DNA from 4 places in the Sessilibacter sp. MAH3 genome. Region 1 is predicted to be linked to each of the others. Evidence: predicted binding sites of a transcription regulator. Region 1 holds the regulator's gene; each other region holds the start of a gene.
The links. The regulator PhoB, encoded in region 1, activates phosphate uptake and scavenging genes when phosphate is short. The targets are predictions, from matches to a motif close to TGTCATAAANNTGTAACA.
Positions count from the first base shown of each region.

Region 2: ACYQ2C_RS13375 (substrate-binding domain-containing protein) is a predicted target of PhoB. The motif match lies at 2,017-2,034, and genes of this name have one in related genera.
Region 3: ACYQ2C_RS09780 (phosphatase PAP2 family protein) is a predicted target of PhoB. The motif match lies at 1,544-1,561, and genes of this name have one in related genera.
Region 4: ACYQ2C_RS16755 (TRAP transporter small permease subunit) is a predicted target of PhoB. The motif match lies at 1,629-1,646, and genes of this name have one in related genera.

Region 1 is NZ_BAAGIE010000014.1:4,704-7,893, forward strand. Features, by position in the region: gene phoR (phosphate regulon sensor histidine kinase PhoR) at 27-1,349, opposite strand; gene phoB (phosphate regulon transcriptional regulator PhoB) at 1,406-2,110, opposite strand; gene ubiA (4-hydroxybenzoate octaprenyltransferase) at 2,344-3,190, opposite strand, start outside.
Region 2 is NZ_BAAGIE010000021.1:64,597-67,786, reverse strand. Features, by position in the region: gene pstC (phosphate ABC transporter permease subunit PstC) at 1-557, opposite strand, end outside; gene ACYQ2C_RS13375 (substrate-binding domain-containing protein) at 896-1,939, opposite strand; gene ACYQ2C_RS13370 (TRAP transporter small permease subunit) at 2,397-2,918, shown strand; gene ACYQ2C_RS13365 (TRAP transporter large permease) at 2,981-3,190, shown strand, end outside.
Region 3 is NZ_BAAGIE010000013.1:47,342-50,531, forward strand. Features, by position in the region: gene ACYQ2C_RS09770 (malate dehydrogenase) at 1-570, opposite strand, end outside; gene ACYQ2C_RS09775 (dUTP diphosphatase) at 766-1,404, opposite strand; gene ACYQ2C_RS09780 (phosphatase PAP2 family protein) at 1,623-2,135, shown strand; gene ACYQ2C_RS09785 (MJ1255/VC2487 family glycosyltransferase) at 2,263-3,190, shown strand, end outside.
Region 4 is NZ_BAAGIE010000036.1:23,847-27,036, forward strand. Features, by position in the region: gene ACYQ2C_RS16750 (TRAP transporter large permease) at 1-1,077, opposite strand, end outside; gene ACYQ2C_RS16755 (TRAP transporter small permease subunit) at 1,074-1,604, opposite strand; gene ACYQ2C_RS16760 (TRAP transporter substrate-binding protein) at 1,739-2,818, opposite strand.

The DNA.
Region 1 (3,190 bases):
CGGTACGAGTTCTGAAATTAACGATGTTATTCGCTATCGTTTAACGATGACGGGCGGTGTTCTTTAACAACGCGATCCAGACGGAAGCTACAGGTAAATGTGCTGCCGTGGTTGATTCGACTGGTGATTTCAAGATGCGCTTGGTGACGTGACAATACGTGTTTAACAATGGCCAGCCCTAAACCGGTGCCGCCGGTGTCTAGGCTGCGGCTGGCGTCAACGCGATAAAAGCGTTCGGTAAGTCTGGGAATGTGGCGCGCTTCAATACCTATGCCGTGGTCTTCAATGGCGATATGACCGCCGCCTTCATCAACGTAAGCGTGCAGAATGATTTGGCTTTTGGCCGGTGAATAACGCACGGCGTTGTAGACTAGGTTCGAAATACAACTGCGTAGCTCTTCGATAACGCCAATCAACAAAAAGTCTTCGTCGGCGTCGATTTCAAACTGATGAGCCTTGTCGCCACTGAGGTCTTGGGCGTCGTGGACGATGCTTTGCAGCAAATCGGCGACGTTAATTTTTGTCTCTCGCAGGCTGCTGTCGTCGGTTTCAAGGCGTGTCAAAGTCAGCAGATCTTCAATGATCAAGGTCATGCGTTTCGATTGCTGTTCCATTTGGCTGATGGCTTTTTGCCAAACACCGGGCAGCGAATCGGCATTATCGGCCATGGTTTCTAAGTAACCCCGCACCACTGTCAGCGGTGTACGCAGTTCGTGAGAAACGTTACCGATAAAGTCTTTGCGCATTTGTTCAAGCTTTTGCAGCCGTGAAATATCGCGCACCACCATCAGATAGTCGCCTTGGCCGTAGCGGTTGATTTGAAAACTTAAGAATTGATCGCTATCGGTGGCCGACGGCATGGTTAGCGGTTCTGAGTAATCTTCGGCTTCGAGGTAGCGCACAAAGCGCGGCGAGCGCAGGTAGTTAACGATGGGTTTGCCGTGATCGCCCGGTTGTAGACCAATCAGTCGCCGGGCACTTTGGTTCCACCATTGAATGGACGCTTGGTCGTCTAAAATAATCACCGCGTCCTTGAGTGCGGCGGTAGTTTCTTGCACCCGAAGAATCAGTGATTGTAAGCGGTGCTTTTCTTTGTTGTGCCTTTCGCGATTGTTGGAGACCTGGTAATAAACCTCCTCCCAAAAGCCGGTGGCGTTGGGCACCTGGCCGATACTGCGAGTGGTTAGCCAACGCTCAAGCTTGCGCATGTTGTACAGCGTCCAAGCGCCGTACAACACATTGGCCAGCAATAAGGTATACAGTGGATAACCAATGACGAGACCAAGTACAGCCGCAACTGCGATAGCGACTAAAAATTGCCGAAATTCAGATACAAAGCCACGATGCACGAGTGATCTCGAGTGATAGGTTTACGACATTAAAGCTCAAGTATAAGCGATTTATCTTAAGCTTTTTCGGTGACTTTGATGGAAAAACGGTAACCGGTGCCACGCACGGTTTGAATAAAGCGGTCGTGGTCGTCTTGAGTTAAGGCTTTACGCAGGCGACGAATGTGAACGTCTACGGTGCGCTCTTCCACATAGACGTTGCCGCCCCAAACGTGGTCAAGCAGTTGACCGCGAGTGTACACACGCTCTTGGTGGGTTAAGAAGAACTCCAGCAAGCGGTATTCGGTTGGACCCATATCGATGGGTTTCTCGTTGATGGTAACGCGGTGGCTTACCGGGTCGAGTACTAGGCCTTCGACCGAAATTGGGCCACTGGTAGAGGCAGAGTCGGTGCGACGTAAAACTGCTTTTAAGCGAGCGACCAGCTCTCTGGGGGAGAAGGGCTTGGTGATGTAGTCATCAGCGCCGACTTCTAAACCTTGTACCTTGTTGTCTTCCTCGCCTTTAGCGGTAAGCATGATGATTGGAATTTGCGAAGTAACCTCATCGCGCTTGAGGCGACGAGCTAATTCGATACCGCTGGTGCCAGGTAACATCCAATCGAGCAGAATCAAATCTGGCTTTTCATCCACAATCAGGGTGTGTGCCGTTTGCGCATCCATGGCTTCAAGGCATTTATAATCCGCCATTTCAAGTGCTACACGCAGCATATCTCGAATGGAGGATTCATCGTCTACGATCAAAATTGTTTTATCGGCCATGGTTGCACACCGGAATTGTGAATTTAAGGAGGCGTTTTAAGCTGGGTGCATTTAATAAAGGTTTTGTTTCGCTTTTATGACAATCATAGCAATTGGTTGTGATAAATCTGTAATTTGTGTGAAACACACAGGTATATTGGCGAAAACTGTCTAATGAGTTAGTAATTGCCGCAGAATTCATAAGGTTTAGGGCATAAAAATCGTAATGCTTAGATGCCTAAATTTTTAAATGCTTAAAGCAAATAATCAGCCGCGATCGCCACGAATAAAACCACGCCCACCCACTGATTATTCTTAAACGCCTTGAAACATTGCTCCCGCTCGCGATTGCGAATCAAATATTGCTGATACACAAACAAACCCGCGCAAACGGCCACGCCAATGGAGTAAATCCAGCCCAATTTGGCGTTATCACCGATCAGTATCATGCCGAATAGCGTCAGCACTTGTAGACACCCAGTAATAACCTTGTCCATATCGCCAAACAATACCGCGGTGGATTTCACGCCAATTTTTAAGTCGTCATCGCGATCGACCATGGCGTAGAAGGTATCGTAGGCAATCACCCAGAGCAGATTGGTAAAGTAAATGACCCAAGCGGTTTTTGGCAACGTGTTGGTTTCGGCCGTAAATACCATGGGAATTCCCCAAGAGAATGCTGCACCTAATACGACCTGTGGCATATGCGTGTAGCGCTTGGCAAATGGATAAGCACTGGCGAGCAGTAATGCCGCAAATGACAGCGCAATGGTTTGCCAATTGGTCAGAATCACTAACGCAAAGGCTAAAGCACACAAGGCTGTAAAAAGGAACAGTGCATTGCCTTCCGATAATCTTCCTGCTGCGAGCGGACGTTGGTTGGTACGCTTAACCTTGCCATCAAAGTTGCGGTCGGCGTAATCGTTGATAACGCATCCGGCTGAGCGCATCACAAAGACGCCGAGGGTAAAAATAATCAAGGTGCTGATGCTGGGTTTGCCTTCTGAAGCAATCCAAAGCGCCCAATAAACCGGCCAGAGCAACAATAAACTGCCCACCGGTTTATCCATTCGCATCAATTTTAGGTAGTCGTTCCAGTCG
Region 2 (3,190 bases), on a different contig from region 1:
ATGCCTACGGTCACTAAAATTGCGAGACTTGAAGACGCCAATAAGAGGCTGCGGAAAATCTTTTCAACGAAATTACGGGCGCGCAGCTCGGGGTGGACCTTCAACCAAGCACCGGCGCCAAAAATCATGGCAACCAACAACACCACAACGGCCTTTGACCAATCACTGATGCGGTTTAAATCCGCTAAACGATTCGCCGCGTCAATCATCACCGGTGTTTCATTGCCCGTAAGGGCCGATGGGTTGGAAGCCAGATTCTCAACGGAGTTGATCAAAAGGCCGAGTTCGGCCGCTGAAATTTGTCGCTCAGACTCTGGCAGTGATTGAATCACCATGGTTTCGATCAAGTAACCGTCGAAAATCGTCCAAACAAAAATCACCAATAACGCCGGAAATAAACACCAAATTGCTGCCATCATTCCGTAGTACATCGGTAGAGAATTCAGCTGGGCCTGACCGCCAATAGCTCGGGCTAAGCTCAGTGATCTTTGCCGGGATACTACAAACACCCCAAAGCACAAAATCGCTAGAACCAAAATAAGCGTGGATAAACTCATGCGTCCTCAACTAGACAACGTCTTTCTTATCGTCACAAATGTGGCGGTATCACCTAAAATTCAGCGGCAATTTAGGATGCAACTTGTGTTATTGGTTGCATTCTTCCTTGAGATATAAACTGAACAACGTGTTCGATAGTGGCTTAATTTTGCGAAATAATTGCTTTATTTCACCGATTTTCTCAGCCAATTACTCTTGTTTAAAGGCGCACCGTAAAAACCAGGCGCGACTATAAAGAAAAATGGCGCAAAACAAAAATAAAGCCCAGGCCTTAGCGCTGGGCTTTATCTGTTCTAAACCAGTGCCGGCTATTATCTAGCCGATACCCAAGCTTAGATTACATCGCCAAGCTTTCTAGATTTTCTACCCGAGCCTTAATGGATTTACGCTCTTCTTCGCTGAGCGGAATCATGCCTTTTTCGGCTAAATAACCTTCTTCACCCCATGCCTTGCTGCTGGTGAACTCACTTAAATACTCAGCAATACCTGGAATAAAGTTGATGTGCTCTTTTTTCACGTAGAAATAAAGCGGGCGCGAAACTGGGTAGGTACCTTCAGCAATAGCATCAAAAGTGGGTTGTGAACCGTCGATAAACGCACCGTGAATAATGTCGGCGTTTTGATCTAGGAAGCTAAAACCAAAAATACCGTAGGCGGATTTATTTGCGTCTAACTTTTGAACAATAAGGTTATCGTTCTCACCGGCCTCAATATAAGAACCGTCTTCACGCACTGTGTGACAAATCGATTTGAATTGATCTTTGTGAGTTTTCTCAAGATCTTTAATCCAGCTGTAGCTTGAACAACCGGCTTCCATAACCAACTCAACAAACGCGTCGCGAGTACCTGAAGTTGGCGGTGGGCCTAAAACTTCAATTTTAGACTCAGGCAACTTAGCGTCGATATCGCTCCAGTTAACATAAGGGTTATCGATTAACTTACCAGGATTGGCTTCGTCGGGGGTTTTTTTCGCCAACGCCAAGAACAATTGCTTGCGAGTGATGTTTAGCGGCTCGGCTTCGGCAGAATTGCCAAGCACAATGCCATCATAACCAATCAAGACTTCAACGATGTCTTTAACACCATTAGCTTGGCATTGCTTGAATTCGCTGTCTTTTATTTTGCGCGAAGCATTGGCGATGTCTGGGTAGTTAACACCCACGCCCTGACAGAACAATTTTAAGCCGCCGCCGGAACCAGTAGCTTCAATTTTTGGGGTTTTAAAGCTGGTTGCACGACCGAATCGCTCGGCAACTACGGTCGAGAACGGATAAACAGTCGACGAACCAACAATCTCAATATAATCACGCGCTGCTAGCGCAGTATTTGCCACGCCAGAGCATGTCGCTAGCAGTAGGGTTGAAAGCAGTACTTTTTTCACAGGTAACTCCTAGAGATAACACTTCACAGCAGCCGCTTTGAAAGTTCAGCAGCGCATAAAATTCCGTGGCAAATTTATTTCAAAAATGTGTAAGAAATATTACAGCGGGCAAATTAGGTCGATTTTTCGTGTAAAAAAAAATAAATTTAGACCAAATTCGAGTATTTGTTGCTGATAAGATAGAGCTAGCGCCACAGTCTAACGACTGTATGCGACAATTTTGTTTAAACGACGACATATTTTCATTTTATTTATAAAAATTTTTGCACGTATAGGGAAAAATGAATATAAGACTGGTGTCTAGCAATTAATCTGTTTATTCGTATATTTTTTTGTCAGAACCGGTTTTTCAGGTTTAAGAACAACGGCTTTTTCTTATTAATTACTTAGAATAATTACAATAAATTAACGAACTTTCTCCACGATTATTCTCCGTACGCAAAAGATTTGAGAACTCATGAAATACGCCATCCACTGGCTTGATCAGATTGCAAAACTCACTGGCCTGATTTGTTCTTTCGCCATTCCATTTATGGTGATTATTACCGTGGCTATCGTTGTCATGCGCTATGGATTTGGAGTCGGCTCGGTGGCCTTGCAAGAATCGGTAACTTATCTACACGCCAGTCTTTTTATGCTGGCTATCGCCTATGCGCTAAAAACCGACTCTCACGTTCGAGTAGATATCTTTTACCGCCGCTTTAGTCCAAACACGCAAGCCTGGATCAACGCACTGGGCGCTCTGGTCTTTTTACTGCCATTAGTTTTGGTGATGATTATTTACGGTTGGGACTACGCCGCACGCAGTTGGGCCATCAAAGAGACCTCTATCGAACCCGACGGAATACCGGCTTTATTCTTATTAAAGAGCTTGATTGTGTTGTCGGCATCACTGTTGTTATTGCAATGCCTGGCCGAGGTCTTAGCAAACGCGCTGACAATTATTGATCGTCCAATCGAGCGCATCCGTGGAAAATAGCCGCCCAAAGCACAACGAATCTTACACAACTTCCATTTGCGCAATTTTAGGTTAGCTCGCCGTTGATTGAATTTATTCCCATTTTGCTATTTGTTTGCGTCTGCTTGGCACTGATGCTTGGCTATCCTGTTGCCTTTACCTTAGCGGGCGCTTCGCTGATTTTCGCCGGTTTTGGTATTGTTTTCGGCGTTTTTGAGCCAAGTCTCTTGGCCGCTATTCCCGATCGTTTTTTTGGCACCATGAGTAATTCAACCCTCGTCGCGGTACCGCTG
Region 3 (3,190 bases), on a different contig from region 1:
AGTTGAAGAGTGGTTGCCCCAGATTACCAAGTTTTTAACATCGTTGATGGATTTGCCAGTTTTTTGAGCAAGCTGAGTTAGAGCACGGTTGTGATCTAGGCGAGTCATTGCGGTGAACTGACGCGGGTTAAGGTCTGGCGCATTACGTTGAGCAATTAAAGCATTAGTGTTTGCTGGGTTACCAACAACAAGAACTTTAACGCCACGTGAAGCGTTGTCGTTTAACGCTTTGCCTTGAGCAGAGAAAATAGCAGCGTTTGCTTCAAGAAGATCTTTACGCTCCATACCTGGACCACGAGGACGAGCACCTACTAACAAAGCAAAATCTGCATCTTTAAATGCAACATTGGCATCGTCAGTGCATACCATACCGGCAAGTAATGGGAATGCACAGTCATCAAGCTCCATTGCAACGCCTTTAAGAGCGCCTAACGCTGGAGTAATTTCCAACATTTGTAAAATCACAGGTTGATCTGGACCAAGCATTTCCCCAGCTGCAATTCTAAATAAAAGTGAATAACTAATTTGGCCCGCTGCGCCGGTTACGGCGACACGTACTGGTGATTTCACTGTATTTCTCCATTCATGTTTTGAAGTTGACAACCGCTTGCGGCTGTTGAAGAGGTGCGCCAATTATAGGTATTTGGCGGTAATTTTCACCTGTAAAAGATTGGGCTTTATTCAATTTTGTTAGAATTGAACAAAATTTCACCCAAACCGATACTTTTCCTGCAATTTATCACATAGTTTCGGACTATATTGCTACTAAAGTCTAGAATAGGTATCGACCAATCTTTGGTATAAAACCTCCGAAAATACGCCATTAACGCACTCTTCTTGTTTTAATTCTTCCAAAATATCCTGTAGCCATTCATTATCTTCACGGCCTTTCCAAGTTTTTTGGTAACTGCCATCTTGGTATCCATTATCTTGGCGAAAACGATTCAATACGTTCTTACCGACATAGGTTCTATAGAGTTCAGCAAAATCGAGTTCTGCTAAATTCAGTAATTGAAGAAATAAACCAAAATTAAACGTTTTTTCAACCAAAACCTGCCCTGTAAATTTCTCAAGTAGAGTCTTAAAATCAGAGTCGATCGATTGGATAGTAGAAGCGTTCTGAAATTCATTCACAACATAATCTGCTGCGGAATTTGTATCCGAATGTGATTCAAGCACCATGCTTAAACCAAAGTGCCAGATATCAATCAGCTCTAACTGAACCTGCTTGATATCTGGAGTCTGTTTTTTCCACCATTTCCACCCGTAATGATCCAGCAATTCGGCACACTCCACCCAAACTGCACGGTACCATTCAAAACGTTGGTTACGCCAATCCTCATGAACTTTTGTATTGATCTGATTTTGTAAGTTGAGCATTTCTGCCACTTGGGTTTTATTCATGAACAGCAGGACCTAATAATTAAAGAAAATTTAACTTAAGGAACCTCTGATTAACTCATCCATGAGTTAATCAGAGGTTCCTTAACGATTTACTAATAAACCTAAGAGCAAATTAAATATGAAATCGGACTGATCATAATGTCATCATAATTCCACAATTTGCTCATTAAAATGTAATAACTCAGTTTTAGAGTATTTCCAGCTTAGGGAAGAAACTGATGAAACTATTGCAAAACATTCATGCTTTTGATGTAGCAACCTTCGAACGTTGCCATAATTTTAAATATTACCGAAGCATTTCTAAAGCAAGTCGATGGGTTTCTAAATCCGCCGACGGCCAGCTTTATGCAATCGCGGCTATGTTTATGGCAGTCTATGGTTATGTCAACTTTTTACCAAAGGTATTTGCAGCCTTTGCTATAGAACGCTCGACCTACTACTTTTTGAAGAATCGATTCAAACGTAATCGCCCACCACAAGCCCTACCCAACTTTCAATCCCTTGTAATTCCGTCAGACCAATTTAGCTTTCCTTCGGGGCACACGTCAGCAGCCTTTATGATGGCCCTTCTTTTAGGAAGCCTTTTTCCTGCTGTTTATTATCTGCTACTTTGCTGGGCCAGTACCGTTGGATTATCAAGAGTCATGCTCGGTGTGCATTTCCCAACAGATATTGTCGCTGGCGCATCACTAGGAAGTGCGTGCTCGCTACTTGTTCTTAACGCGTTTTAATGTAAATTTCCGCCAAAGTTTATCAATGGAAACTCTTTGGCCAGCTGGTTCTCGATTAACGTTCAAAGAATGAATCGAAAACAACCACAGCGATAAAGTTCTCTTAAGTACAATATAAGGTTTATTGATGAAGATTCTCTACGGTGTGCAAGGCACCGGTAATGGGCACATCACCCGCGCCAGAGCGCTATCAGCAGCGTTTTCGAGTTTTCCAAACATTGAAGTAGATTATCTGTTCAGCGGACGTGATCGAAATAAATATTTCGATATGCAACCCTTCAATAATTGGCAATGTTTGGATGGTCTAACATTTGTTCATAAATCTGGAAAAATAGACCCTATTGCCACTGTTAAAAAAAATCGTATCCGTCAGTTAGTAAGAGATATTAAAACGATAAATCTTGACGACTATGATCTAATTCTAACGGATTTTGAGCCTATAACGGCATGGTCAGGCAAGCGTAACAACAAACCCGTTATTGGCGTCGGCCATCAATATGCGTTTGATTTTAATATTCCCAAAAAAGGCGAAAACCTCTTCACTAAGGGAATTATGCGTAATTTTGCGCCCGCAAAAATTGGTTTAGGCCTCCATTGGCATCACTTTGGTTACCCGATTTTGCCCCCCATTGCAGACATTCCAAACTCAGATACACCCGTCGCCGAGAATAAAGTTTTGGTATATCTAGGTTTTGAAGATCAACAAAAAGTAATCGATACTCTCAGGCCTATTTCTGACTATGAGTTTTATTTTTACGGCGAATTTGACTCCATAATTGATGATGGAAACCTTCATTTAAGGCCACTGAGCCGAGAGGGATTTAAGTCCGATTTAAAGTCAGCTAATGCCGTAATTTGTAATGCTGGATTTGAATTAGTGAGTGAAGCGCTTGAGCTCGGTAAAAAAGTACTGGTTAAACCATTACACGGGCAAATGGAGCAGCTTTCTAACGCAGAAGCCTTAAAAGTTTTGGGCTTAGGAAGTGTTATGGAAAAGCTCAATACCGATGTGATCAGTAAATGGTTAAGTAATCAGCCTAATTTACAAATTAAAT
Region 4 (3,190 bases), on a different contig from region 1:
TGCAATGCCCAATGCATCTGCTACCGGTGCAAGAATCGGTACAATAATAAAACTGATTTCAACAAAATCGATGAAAAACCCTAATATCAAAATCGCTAACATCGACAAAATTAAGAAGCCAGTCGCACCGCCCGGTAAATTTGTTAGAATTTCTTCAACAATATAATCGCCACCGGTATAGGTAAACGCCATTGAGAACGCCGTCGCACCTAACAAAATTGCAAAAACCATGGCAGTAATTTTAACGGTTTCTAAGGCCGAATCCATTAGCATTTTAAAACTAAATTGTCCGTAAATTGCGGCCAAAACAACAGCACCAATACCACCTAATGCCGAAGATTCCGTTGGTGTTGCAACACCAGCGAAGATAGAACCTAAAACCACTAAAATAAGTGCAAGCGGTGGAACAATAGCTTTTAGCGCGTTGAAGTATTCTTGTCGTTTATTGATATTTTCATCAACAGGAAGCGCCGGTGCAGATTCTGGTTTTAAATAGGTGTAGATAAGAATGTATACAACATAAACACCAATTAATAACAAACCCGGGCCAACGGCAGCTTGGAAAAGATCGCCAACGGGAATACCCAATACATCGCCTAAAATAATTAAAATAATTGATGGTGGGATAATCTGACCAAGAGTGCCTGACGCACAAATAGTGCCGCAGGCAAATGATTTGTCGTAGTTATACTTGAGCATTACCGGCAAAGAAATTAAACCCATTGCCACAACCGAAGCACCAACAACACCTGTAGAGGCGGCTAACAAGGCGCCAACTAATACCGTTGAAATGGCTAGCCCACCGCGCACGCCACCAAAAAGCTTACCCATAGATTCAAGAAGCTGTTCTGCGAGTTTCGTTTTTTGCAGAACAATACCCATGAAAATAAATAAAGGCACTGCCATTAACACCACGTTTTCCATGATGCTTTGCACGCGAAATGGCATAAAGGCAAAAATGTCTGGGCCTTCGGCTAATACGCCAAAAATTAAGGCAACGCCGCCAAAGGTAAACGCTACCGGAAAGCCAAACAGCAATAACAGCAGGGCGACAACGAACATGATAATTCCGATCATAGCGACACCTGCTTATTGTGATCGTGCTTAATACCGCGCAATTCGTTGATGCGCGACACGACGAGTCCTAACCCTGAAATTGCGGTTGCAAAGAAAGCAAACGGGATAACACCTTTGATGATAAATCGATACGGTAAACCACCTGGGTCGCCCGAACCTTCGCCGAGTTCGAAAGACTCTTTGGTAAAATCAATGCCGTAATAACCAACAAATACACAAAAAGGAATAAGTAAGATGACTCCGCCAAAAATATCGATAAAGCATTGCCATTTTGTAGATAGGCGTTCAAAAATTAAATCAACACGAACGTGACCATCGGCTTTTAATGTATAGGGAATCGCTAACATAAACATCGATGAGAAGAGATGCCATTCCATTTCTTGCATGCCAATGGATACGTCATTAAAAACGTAACGCATTAAAACGTCGTAAAAAACGTTTACCAGCATTAACAAAAATAAAACGGCTGCAATTTTTCCAAGCACTTCTGAAAATCCGTTCAATGCTTTTTCGGCAGCAATTAACATAACCACTCCAATAAAAGAAAGTGTTGTAACAGGTTTAAAACAACAGAGTATGAACTCATTTGACAACCTCTGAATAATTCGTCCGTAAATTAATCAGAGGTTATTTTGATAAAATCTCGATAAAGACTTAGAAATTAGTTAGCAATAGTATTTAAGTAAGCTTTGTCAGATACATCGGTCCAGTGGCGTGCTTTTTTCAGGTACTGCGCTTGTGAATCTAAAATCTCTTTAATTAAAGGATCTTTTTCAGTGTATTCCGTTAAAAGCTTGGTGTTTGCACCGCGTACCGCTTCAATGACTTCTGGTGGGAAGCTCTTAATTTGCACGTTAGGATAATCTTTATCGATAACCGCTAGGTTTTCAGCAGATTCGTGGTAAGACTGAATATACATTTCGTAAGACGCTGCGCGCATAGAGACGCGAAGAATTTCTTGCAGATCTTCTGGCAAGCGATCCCAAGAGCGCTTGTTGATTAAAAACTGTAATTCGGTCGCAGGTTCGTGCCAGCCAGTGTAGTAGTAGGGCGCAATTTTATGGAAGCCCATACGCAAATCCAAAGACGGACCAACCCATTCCAAGGCATCGATAGTTCTGCGCTCAAGTGCGGTGTACATTTCGCCCGGTGGAATGTTGGTTGGTTTCGCGCCAAGCTCTGCTAATACCTCGCCAGCAAAACCTGGAATGCGCATTTTTAAGCCTTTAAGGTCATCAACGGTATTGATTTCTTTTTGGAACCAGCCGCCCATTTGCATACCGGTGTTACCACCAGGGAAGCTCATTAGGTTGTATTCGCTATACACTTTTTCCATCAATTCCATACCGCCGCCGTAGTAGAACCATGCGTATTGTTCAGGCGCAGTCATACCAAATGGCATGGTGGTAAAGAACATGGTTGCCGGAACCTTGCCTTTCCAATAATAAGACGCAGAGTGGCCCATGTCGTATTGACCAGCGCGCACCATATCAAACACGCCTAAAGGCGATTTGTGCTTGTTGGCCGAATCGATAGTGATTTGCAAACGGCCGCCAGACATCTTCTCGGCCATGGCCGCCATGTTGCGTGGTGAATCACCGAATACTGGAAAATTAGTTGGCCAGGTTTCTGCGAGTTTTAAACGATAAACCTTGTCATCAGCAGCTTGAGCACTGGTTGCAACGGCAAAGCTGGCAATACCAGCAATCAGCCAACGCTTGAGTTTAGAAATTTTTAGCATGTCTATTCCTCTAGTTATTATTTTAAGCGGTGATATTTTGATCACGCCAATGAAACAAGAGGTATTGTGATAGATGAAAACTATTTACGAAATTGGCAGGAGTGCGAAAAGTGTCAGTATAACTACGCATATCGGGTATAAAAGCACCCAGTAAATCTACGTAAAACTACGTACGTAATAAGTCGAAATGCCATTGCACGCCTTGCAGCGAACGGGCTTTGTTTCGGATTTAATGCTAAAAAAATATTTTTTTAGCTTCGTTTTTAACCATAATACTTTGGTAGATATTTCTGTATTTTCATATTTTGAATATTTGGTAAAAATATTTTACGTGTTTAAGACACGTTAATTTCTTTAGACCTGAGTTGTTAT